Regions from separate parts of the Bacillus sp. AFS031507 genome, predicted to be linked through region 1. Evidence: riboswitches for the same ligand, from Rfam matches in the RefSeq annotation. Region 1 holds a riboswitch; the other holds the start of a gene.
The links. Region 1 has a riboswitch for glycine ahead of COE25_RS07815 (amino acid permease). Riboswitches for the same ligand answer to the same signal wherever they lie in the genome.
Positions count from the first base shown of each region.

Region 2: it holds a riboswitch for glycine, as region 1 does, so the genes downstream of both, COE25_RS21615 (amino acid permease) here and COE25_RS07815 (amino acid permease) in region 1, are expected to answer to the same signal.

Region 1 covers NZ_NUOW01000006.1:219,981-224,791, reverse strand. The annotation lists gene COE25_RS07825 (DUF2935 domain-containing protein) at 1-403, shown strand, start outside; gene COE25_RS07820 (hypothetical protein) at 581-841, shown strand; glycine riboswitch at 1,113-1,193, shown strand; gene COE25_RS07815 (amino acid permease) at 1,359-2,723, shown strand; gene COE25_RS07810 (MFS transporter) at 2,958-4,175, shown strand; gene COE25_RS07805 (hypothetical protein) at 4,409-4,780, shown strand.
Region 2 covers NZ_NUOW01000025.1:44,276-49,086, reverse strand. The annotation lists gene COE25_RS21615 (amino acid permease) at 1-1,222, opposite strand, end outside; glycine riboswitch at 1,568-1,667, opposite strand; gene COE25_RS21610 (response regulator transcription factor) at 2,058-2,825, opposite strand; gene COE25_RS21605 (sensor histidine kinase) at 2,822-4,660, opposite strand; gene COE25_RS21600 (TRAP transporter substrate-binding protein) at 4,760-4,811, opposite strand, start outside.

The sequences.
Region 1 (4,811 bases):
TCTTTTATGGTTATTAGATGCTGCGGGTCATTCAGAGGCAATTTCCTCTAATTTAGATAGTGTTGAAAAGAAACTCATTGAGAAAAGTAATACATTTAGGAAGAACTTTGAAGATTTTTACCTGAAATCAGTTGAACTAGCAGGATATTTAAGAACTAATTTGAACTCGTTCCCTGCTTTGTTAAAATTGAATTCAGACAGCCAGTTAGAAATAAAATTATTTCAAAATTTTCTACATGAAATAGAAGAACTTAGACTAAGTAAGCAAGCATTAGGAACATTCGCCCCCCTAATGGCGGATCATATGTACCGTGAAGAATGTTATTATCTTATGAAATTAGCAGAATCGGCAAATCTTGACTCACCCAATTGTGATCCTGCAAAACCTCGACGTATGGAGTGAGTTCACAAATCTGCCAAATATAATAACTAATAAAAGGTGAGGGGGAGTTTAAGTAAACACCCCATTTTTGCTGTTATGGAGATATTTGGATCATATAAAAAAACTTCCTAATTTTCCAAGAACATTGGACAGGGTTATATCCATATTCTATTGTATCAATACTTGAGGGTGTTCATTATGAGAATCAAAAGGGAAATACAAACCCAACCACAAACCATGATTGGTCAAGCATGGACTGGTAGACATGTGATCTTGCTTCACTGTACAAATAATAATCAATTTATTAATCTTTATAAAAGTTTCCATGCTCCGATTGAGCCTCCACGTCACAATTGTGCTGAAACTTTGTCGCAATTACTAAGTATCGGCTATCGTATAATCGCGATTACGCCCATCTCAGCAAATCATATTCAATATTTTTTGGTACTAGGAGATTAAGGATGCAGAATCAACGATTGCGATATAAATGAACCCAATCCCTTGCAGTGGGTTCATTTTTTGTTTCTCCATAAATCTAGATTCTCTGAAATTAATTATTGACAAAGTGATTGAATACTACTAAAATTAGAAATTATTTAACAATAATTTAGTTTGTGAGATAAGATGTAATGATGCATAACTTTTTTTAGCGGGGGATTTTGAACCATTTGTTCTTCTACATAAATTAAATACTAAGCAAGCTATGATTGCTATGGGTCAAACTATAGCAGGAGCAGCTTCTGGAGAGACCGCAGGAAATATGCGGCGCCGAAGGGTTCACAATCTCAGGCAAAAGGACAGAAGAGTACGAGTTTTATTTGTTATTCTGACAAAAGAGTAATGGATATTATTTGTTATTCTTATGACCGATGAGATTGGAGAAATTCCAATCTCTTTTTTTATGGTGTTTAACTCATTGTTCATATCTTCACATAGTGGACAAAGGAAATTATTACTAAATGAGGGGGCAAAAGAAGTGGCACAACAAGAATTAAAAAGAGATTTAAAAAATCGGCACGTACAACTGATTGCGATTGGAGGTACGATTGGTACAGGTTTATTCCTAGGTTCAGGGAAAGCCATTCAGTTAGCAGGTCCATCTATCATTTTTGCCTACTTAATTGTGGGTATCGCATGTTTTTTTGTAATGAGGGCATTAGGAGAACTTCTTTTATCAAATAAGGGCTATCAATCATTTACGGACTTCGCCGAGGATTATATTGGACCGTGGGCTGGTTATGTAACTGGATGGACCTATTGGTTTTGTTGGATTATGACAGCTATGGCTGATATTATTGCTGTTGGTGTATACGTGCAATATTGGTTCGATATCCCACAATGGATGCCTGCTATAGTCTGTTTAATTCTATTATTGGGACTAAATTTATTAACAGTAAAGCTATTTGGAGAATTAGAGTTTTGGTTTGCTTTAATCAAAGTGATCACCATTCTTGCTTTAATCATCATAGGGGTCATTTTGTTAATTATTGGATTTCAAACAGATTCAGGAACGGTTACAGTAAAAAATCTATGGAGCCATGGTGGTCTTTTCCCAAATGGATTATCAGGTTTCTTACTTTCTTTTCAAATGGTTGTCTTTGCATTTGTAGGTGTTGAATTAGTAGGTGTATCAGCAGCCGAAACATCCAATCCACAAAAAAATATCCCATCTGCAATAAATAAAATACCTTTAAGAATACTGTTTTTCTATGTGGGAGCCCTTATTATCCTTTTATGCATCAATCCATGGACGCAACTGAATGCAGCAAACAGTCCTTTTGTAAAAACGTTTAGTTTAGTTGGTATTCCGATTGCTGCAGGAATTATTAACTTTGTCGTCTTAACATCTGCTGCGTCTGCCTGTAACAGTGGATTGTTTTCAACGAGCCGCATATTATTTAATTTAAGTAATCATCAACAAGGACCCGCGAATTTTGCTAAATTAAATAAAAATCATGTACCGAGTAACGCATTATTTATATCTGCACTTGTTCTATCCGTCGGAGCTCTTTTAAGTAAGCTGATTCCAGAACAAGCCTTTGGTATCGTGACAACGATTAGTGCGATTTGTTTTATTTGGGTTTGGAGCATTATCTTAATTTGTCATCTGCGATATAAGAAATCACGCCCAGATTTACATGAAAAGTCGATTTTTAAAGCACCATTTACCCCATTTATTAATTATCTTGTTCTCTCGTTATTTGCATTTATTCTCATTATTATGCTATTTGCAGAATCAACTCGTGTCGCTTTATTAATGACACCATTATGGTTCATTCTTTTATTCATAGTGTATTCATTTAAAAGGACAAAGGGAAAAAATATTAGAATATCTGCGTAAAGTAGAATTCTTGCAATATAATAAAAATATTGTCACATGAAATGTATCGTGTTACTATTAGATGAAATTAAATTCCTTTAATTTGGTCCAGAGAGGCCAAAAAGGCAAAAGTAAACTTCATCATACTAATTATGTATATGAATGCCCTTTTGTCCTTTGGATGAAAGGGCATTTTATTTTTGCCCATAATCTTTTAATCAAAGTCCTGTGAGGCTTGAAAGGAGAACGACAAAAATGGATTATCGTAAAAAAACAGTAGTTGCATCAGTAGCAGGTTTAACTTTAGAGGGCATGGATATCATGTTTATCTCCTTTGCGATGTCGATGATTATTGCAGAGTTTCATATTGACATGGTTGCTGGAGGTCTTATTTCTTCGATTACCAATTTAGGTATGCTCGCTGGAGGAATCATTTTCGGTATCTTAGCAGATAAATTTGGGAGAGTTAAAATATTTACCTATACGATTCTACTATTTGCTATCGGAACGGCATTAACTGGTTTAGCCGTAAATATTGAACAAGTATACATCTTTAGGTTTATTGCCGGCTTAGGCGCAGGTGGGGAATACGGAATTGGTATGGCGCTTGTGGCTGAAGCATGGCCAAAGAATAAACAAGGACGCGCTTCTTCTTATGTTAGCATCGGTGCACAATACGGTGTGATTCTGGCTGCACTTCTTAGTGCCATGATCCTGCCTGCTTGGGGATGGAGAGGATTGTTTTTCATCGGATTGGTTCCGGTTATATTCGCCTTTATCGTCCGAAAAAAATTAGACGAATCACCCGTGTGGCTGGCATCACAAAAGAAAAAACAACTTGTGCCAAAGCAAGCGAATTTAAAGCAATTGTTTGCTACTCCAAGAACTTCAGTTACGACGATTGCTTTAGCTATCATGGCAACGGTCCAAATTGCAGGTTATAATGGCTTGATGATTTGGCTGCCATCCATGCTTCAACAATCCCAGGGATTATCAGTTTCAAACTCGGCTCTTTGGACGATTAGTACAGCTGCGGGAATGATTGCAGGTATGTTAACTTTTGGACAGTTTATGGATCGACTTGGAATGAAGCGGTCATTCGGAATCTTCTTATTCGCTTCCGCAATCGCAGTCTTTTTATACTCCTTTGCGTCAGGAAGTGCGGGTCTTTTAATCGGCGGTGCGATTGTAGGATTCTTCTCGAATGGAATGTTTGCTGGTTACGGTGCATTAATAAGCAATTATTATCCAGTAGAAATTCGCAGCACAGCAACCAATACTATCTTTAACTTCGGTAGAGCATTAGGGGGATTATCTCCTATTTTAGTAGGATATATCCTGCAGCATGCTAATGTGACGATCGCAATGGGATATCTTGCTGTACTCTACTGTATCTCCTTTATAGCAATGGTTAGTTTGAAAAAAAGAAAAGATAATCAAGATCAAAACATTACTTTATCTAAAGCAGTGTGAATTGACTCTTATAGCATCTTCATAAAATAATAAATTCTAAACTAAATTGAGGCTGCAAATCAAATTGGATTTGTGCCTCTTTTTTATGAAGATTTTTCACTTATTTTTCCTGATTCTTTCATTAATAAGGAATTTTTTCGAGACATTTGGTTTTGTTGGTGTCATTATTCCTTCCCAAGACATACACTCTTTTTAAAGATGGGTTGGAAATTAGAAATTGAGGAGAGGACAAATTGAACTTCGAGATGCAAAAAGCGAATATGTTGGCTGAAAATATCAATGGTTTTATAAAATATGTTCAGAAAAGCCATGAAAATAAAAACAGTTTTAGGTTTAATCCGGATAAATTGTTTCAAATAAAACTCCTGATTGAGGAGTTTAAGTTTCAAATACTAGCAGATGAACTTTTAAGAATCAATAAGTTTTCCTGGGATGAAAAGTACACGTATTATTTAGTTGATCAATTTATAGAAGGAATCGAGATTATTGATGAATACATCCATAATAACTACAATGATTTATTTCTCTTAACGGCTAGAATTTACACATTAAAGGATCTCAGTCAATCATTTAGCAGGCAAGGAAAACTGTATCATTGGTCCTAAGGCCTCCCTTTTTTAACTAAGGCATTGGTAT
Region 2 (4,811 bases), on a different contig from region 1:
CAAGGATTAAGTAATTGGAAAATGGATAAAGCGGCAATTTAAATTTGTTCACTTTTGCAAGATCTGGTCTGGTTTTGCGGTATTTCAAATGACTGACGACAGTAATACCCCAAATAAAGATGAAACATACTGTAGAAATACTTGTAATCAGCGTAAATACTCCTTCTGGCATTACATAGTTCAACACAACGGCAATTAAAATAACAACAGTGGAAAAGAACAATGCATTGGAAGGTACCTGACGAGAAGTAAGTTTTGCAAATGGTACAGGTGCATTTTTATCTCTGGCAAGTGAGTATACCATCCGGCTTGTACTGAAAATGGCGCTGTTACATGCCGAAGCTGCAGATGTTAGAACGACAAAATTGACGATACCAGCAGCTGCAGCGATACCAACCGCCACGAATACTTGAACGAATGGGCTTTTCTCTGGATTGATGGCGTTCCACGGATAAATACTCATTATGACAATAAGGGCGCCAATGTAGAAAATTAATACCCGAATAGGGATATTATTGATTGCTTTTGGGATAACTTTTTCCGGGTCTTCTGTTTCACCTGCAGTTAGTCCTACAAGTTCAATGCCAACAAACGCAAACACCACCATCTGGAATGAGAGGATAAAGCCATTTATCCCATTTGGGAACATGCCGCCGTGACTCCATAGATTCGTGAAACTGGATGCGCCTGAATTTGTGGAAAAGCCTTTAATAATCATGAAAATTCCGACAACAATTAATGCAAGAATCGCAATAACTTTAATTAAGGCGAACCAGAATTCCATTTCGCCAAAAAGCTTTACGGTTGCAAGGTTCATAACGAGCAAAACGACTAGTGCAATTAATCCTGGCATCCACTGTGGTACACTTGGAAACCAAAACTGAGTATAGAGACCAACTGCTGTTAAATCCGCCATTGCAATTGAAATCCAGCAAAACCAGTAGGTCCAGCCTGTAATAAATGCTGCCATATTACCTAAATAGTCTCTTACAAAGTCAACAAAAGAATGGTATTTCAAATTGGATAAAAGCAGTTCTCCAAGGGCGCGCATGATTAAAAAGCAAATGACCCCTGTAATCAAGTAGGCAAATAAAATCGATGGACCTGCTAAATGAATAGATTTACCTGCTCCAAGAAATAATCCTGTTCCGATAGCCCCGCCAATAGCGATAAGTTGAACGTGCCTGTTTTTTAATCCTCTTGACAATGTTTGTTCCTGCATATGAATTCCCTCTCTCTACTTTTCAAGGATGTTTGCAATTTTTTGATGGCTTTAAATAATATGTAAAATCAATAATTGCAAATGGATCCCAATGAAAGTTTAATATTTATTTAGTCAATTAGGCATAAATAAGCGCTTACATTTTTCTAAAAAATATATATTCAACAGGACAATCATGATGCGCCTCTCCAATTATTAGTTTTGTCTTTAACTCCTCCTTTTTTGTTTCTTACTATTTTTCTCCACAAAAAAAAGGACAGAGAAAAATAGGCGTTCCCCATTTTCCTCTGTCCTTTTACCTGAGAGTATAACTCCTTTGGTGGCACATGGCGCTCTCCAGAGACGCGTCCTATTGTGGTCCTTTTACCTGAGAGATTGAGCCCAATTTTTGGGACTTGCTCCTTCGGTGCTAAACGATGCGTTTAGTCTCTCCCACAATACTCATCCGCAATTATTAATATAATTAAATCCTAATCTATCGAAAGCATGATGTCAAATGAATTTTCTGAATTTAAATATTATTATAATTTTTTAGAAATATAGAGGGCATTGTTATCAGACACTTGTTGATGATTTTTTTGAAAATAGTTTCATTCTATTTCTCCCCCGATTTCCTATTTAAATACTTACAAAAAAGTGTAAAACTAGTTAAATCATAAACGTATCATTTTAGGTGAATTTGTATTTTTTAAGATTTAAAACATTCAGATATATATACCCATAGCTAAAGTCCTAGCTTTAAAACATATAAGAACGCAAAATTGATATAAATTAAGCGCAAACTTAAATCAATCAAAAAAAAAAAGCCAAAAACTAGATCTTGGCCCGTCGACCTTTATGGAGTTTTTTCCGGTACCTTTACAAGCGCTGATTTTCGAAACTCTGATGGTGAAAAGCCTGTAAGCCTCTTAAAGTTGTTACTAAAATAAGCTAAATCCGAGTATCCAACTCTCTCAGCAATTTCAGCTAATCGTAAGGTTGTTTTTAGTAACAAACGTTTGCTTTCCTCAATTCGCAGCTCGGTAATATAATCGACAAACTTTTTGTTCAGCTGTTGTTTGAATAATTGACTAAGATAACTAGGATTCATATGGACAGATTCTGCCGCATCTTTCAGTGTAATTTGGTCTAATGGTGTTTTTTCTAAATACTGCAAAACCTTTTCGATCGTTGAGGAAGGAAGATTTTCATCCTCATTTTTTGGAGTATTCCTTTTTGTCTCTTCTTTTGATTTCATTTCTAGCCACTTTTCAAGGCAATCTTTTAACTCGGTTTCCTCTACTGGTTTTAGAAGATAATCGGTTACCCCTGTTCGAATCGCATGTTGAACAAATTGAAACTCGTCATGAACACTGATCACAATGACATCCTGTTTCTTCTTCAATTGACTCAATTCTTTTACTAACGAAAGCCCGTCCATTATCGGCATTCGAATATCCGTTAACACTAGATCTGCATCATTATGCTTAATCCAGTCGAGCGCTTCTAACCCGTTTTCACATTCGTGGACCACTTGCAAAGGAAGCTTCAACTTGTTTATCGTCCACTTAAGAGCTGTTCGAACCCATCTCTCATCATCAACCAACAAGATATTTTTCTTCATACTCTCTCCTCCTCCACATGATGATCTAGTATCGGTAAATGGATCAATACCTCAGTCCCTGAACCCTGTTCACTTTGAATGGTTATTCCATACTCGGGTCCAAACAAATAATGAATTCTTTGATGAACATTTACGATTCCTATATTTTTCCCATCACTAGTGGCCGTTTTTAAGTCCATTCTTTTCTTGATTTCTTCTAAAATATGATCCTTTATTCCTTCACCAGTATCGGAAATGCGAATAACAACGGAAGATTCAGAATGACGGAAAGCTGATATCACAATTTTTAATTTTCTAGTATTAGGACCAAAACCATGAACAAAACAATTCTCAACCAACGGCTGGAGGGAAAATTTTACCATTTCCAGTTCCATTACCCATTGAGGAATATCAAACATGTACTCAAAACGGTCCTCAAAGCGAAACTTTTGAATCTGCAGATACATTTCACAAAAATTCACTTCTTCTCTAAAACTCACGGTAGATGAATGATTATTTAGATTATACCGAAGTAGTTTTCCAAGTGAGAAAGACATGGTTGCAATATTTTCCTGATTTTCTTCCAATGCCATACCCCTTATAGTTTCAAGAGAATTGTATAAAAAGTGGGGATTCATTTGTGATTGCAGCATTTTTAATTCGACTTCTTTTTGTTTAAGTGACATTTCTGCTTCCTTTAACTTAGAGACGTATACTTCTTCAAGTAGATTGGATAGTTTCTCAACTGTATTATTAAAACCAGCAGTCAGTTGTCCGATTTCATCATTAGAATCCACTCGGACTCTGCCGTCTAATTTTCCAATTTCAACTTCCTTCATAAAATGTTGCAGACGACGGATGGGCCGAATGATGCTTGTGGCGAATCCGAACCCGATCAAATAGGCAATGATCAAAGAGACAAGAATGGTTAAGGATATGGCTTTTTCAATTTGAACGATTCCCCCCGTCAAATCTCGGTATGGGACTGCCGATAGAAACCTCCAGCCGAGGTTTCGAGAGAAAGTATAGGTAACAAAATCTCTCCGTTCATTTTCTAAAATTTCCGTGCTGCTTCCTTCTGTTTTCAGGTTTGAAAGTTGTTTGAATTCAACCCTTTTCCCGAGTTTTAAGTAGTCAGGATGGTAAATATAATGCCCGTTCGCATCTAAAATGGAAAAATAGCCATTTTTACTGATTGTTACCTTGTTAGAGATTTCTTCAATTCTTCTGAAATTGATATCAATAATAAGCATGCCTACAGGTAAGAGAGTCTGGGGATTATAAAGTCTCCTTACTAGTGAAATGACAGGCTGTTCCTTATTTTCTAATTTTAACTTTCTCATAACTAACATACTCATCCCATTAAGTGGGACTGACGAATACCAATATTCCTCTTTCATTTTCGCAGCAGGATAGAAATTTCTATTTCCAAGAGTATCAATAACCTGATTGTTATTAAGTAGTATAGTGATATTTGTTATATCTGCTCTTGAGTATTCTGCTTCTTTAAGGGTGTTACGAGTTGGTTCAATAAATTGATCTCTATTTTCTGACGTTTTCAATTTCAAAAGGCTCGATAATTCAGGAGAGTTGATAATTTTTAGACTGGTAATCTCAAAATCTTGTAAATAATATTCGATATGTGTCTCTACTTGATCAATTACTTGGCTGCTCGATTGTCTAAGTACATTTTCAAGTTCAACCGATGATCGATTGTATGAAATAACTCCAACTGAAATGACTGGAAAAATAACCAGAAAACTGGAGAAAACGCAGAGCTTTATCATCAGTGATTGATTTTTTAAGAGGATGTATCGTTCAAGGAATTCTGCGATTTTTCTCCACCACTTCATCATTGTTGTTATTCATTCCTATCTATTAGTGATTTTTTAAACAGAAAAGACCTAGCTGGTAAATGGATATATTCACCAACTAGGCTTACTGCCAGCTATAGATTATGGACGTGCTTTTTCAATGGCATCCATTACCTCTTTATAATCTTTTGAA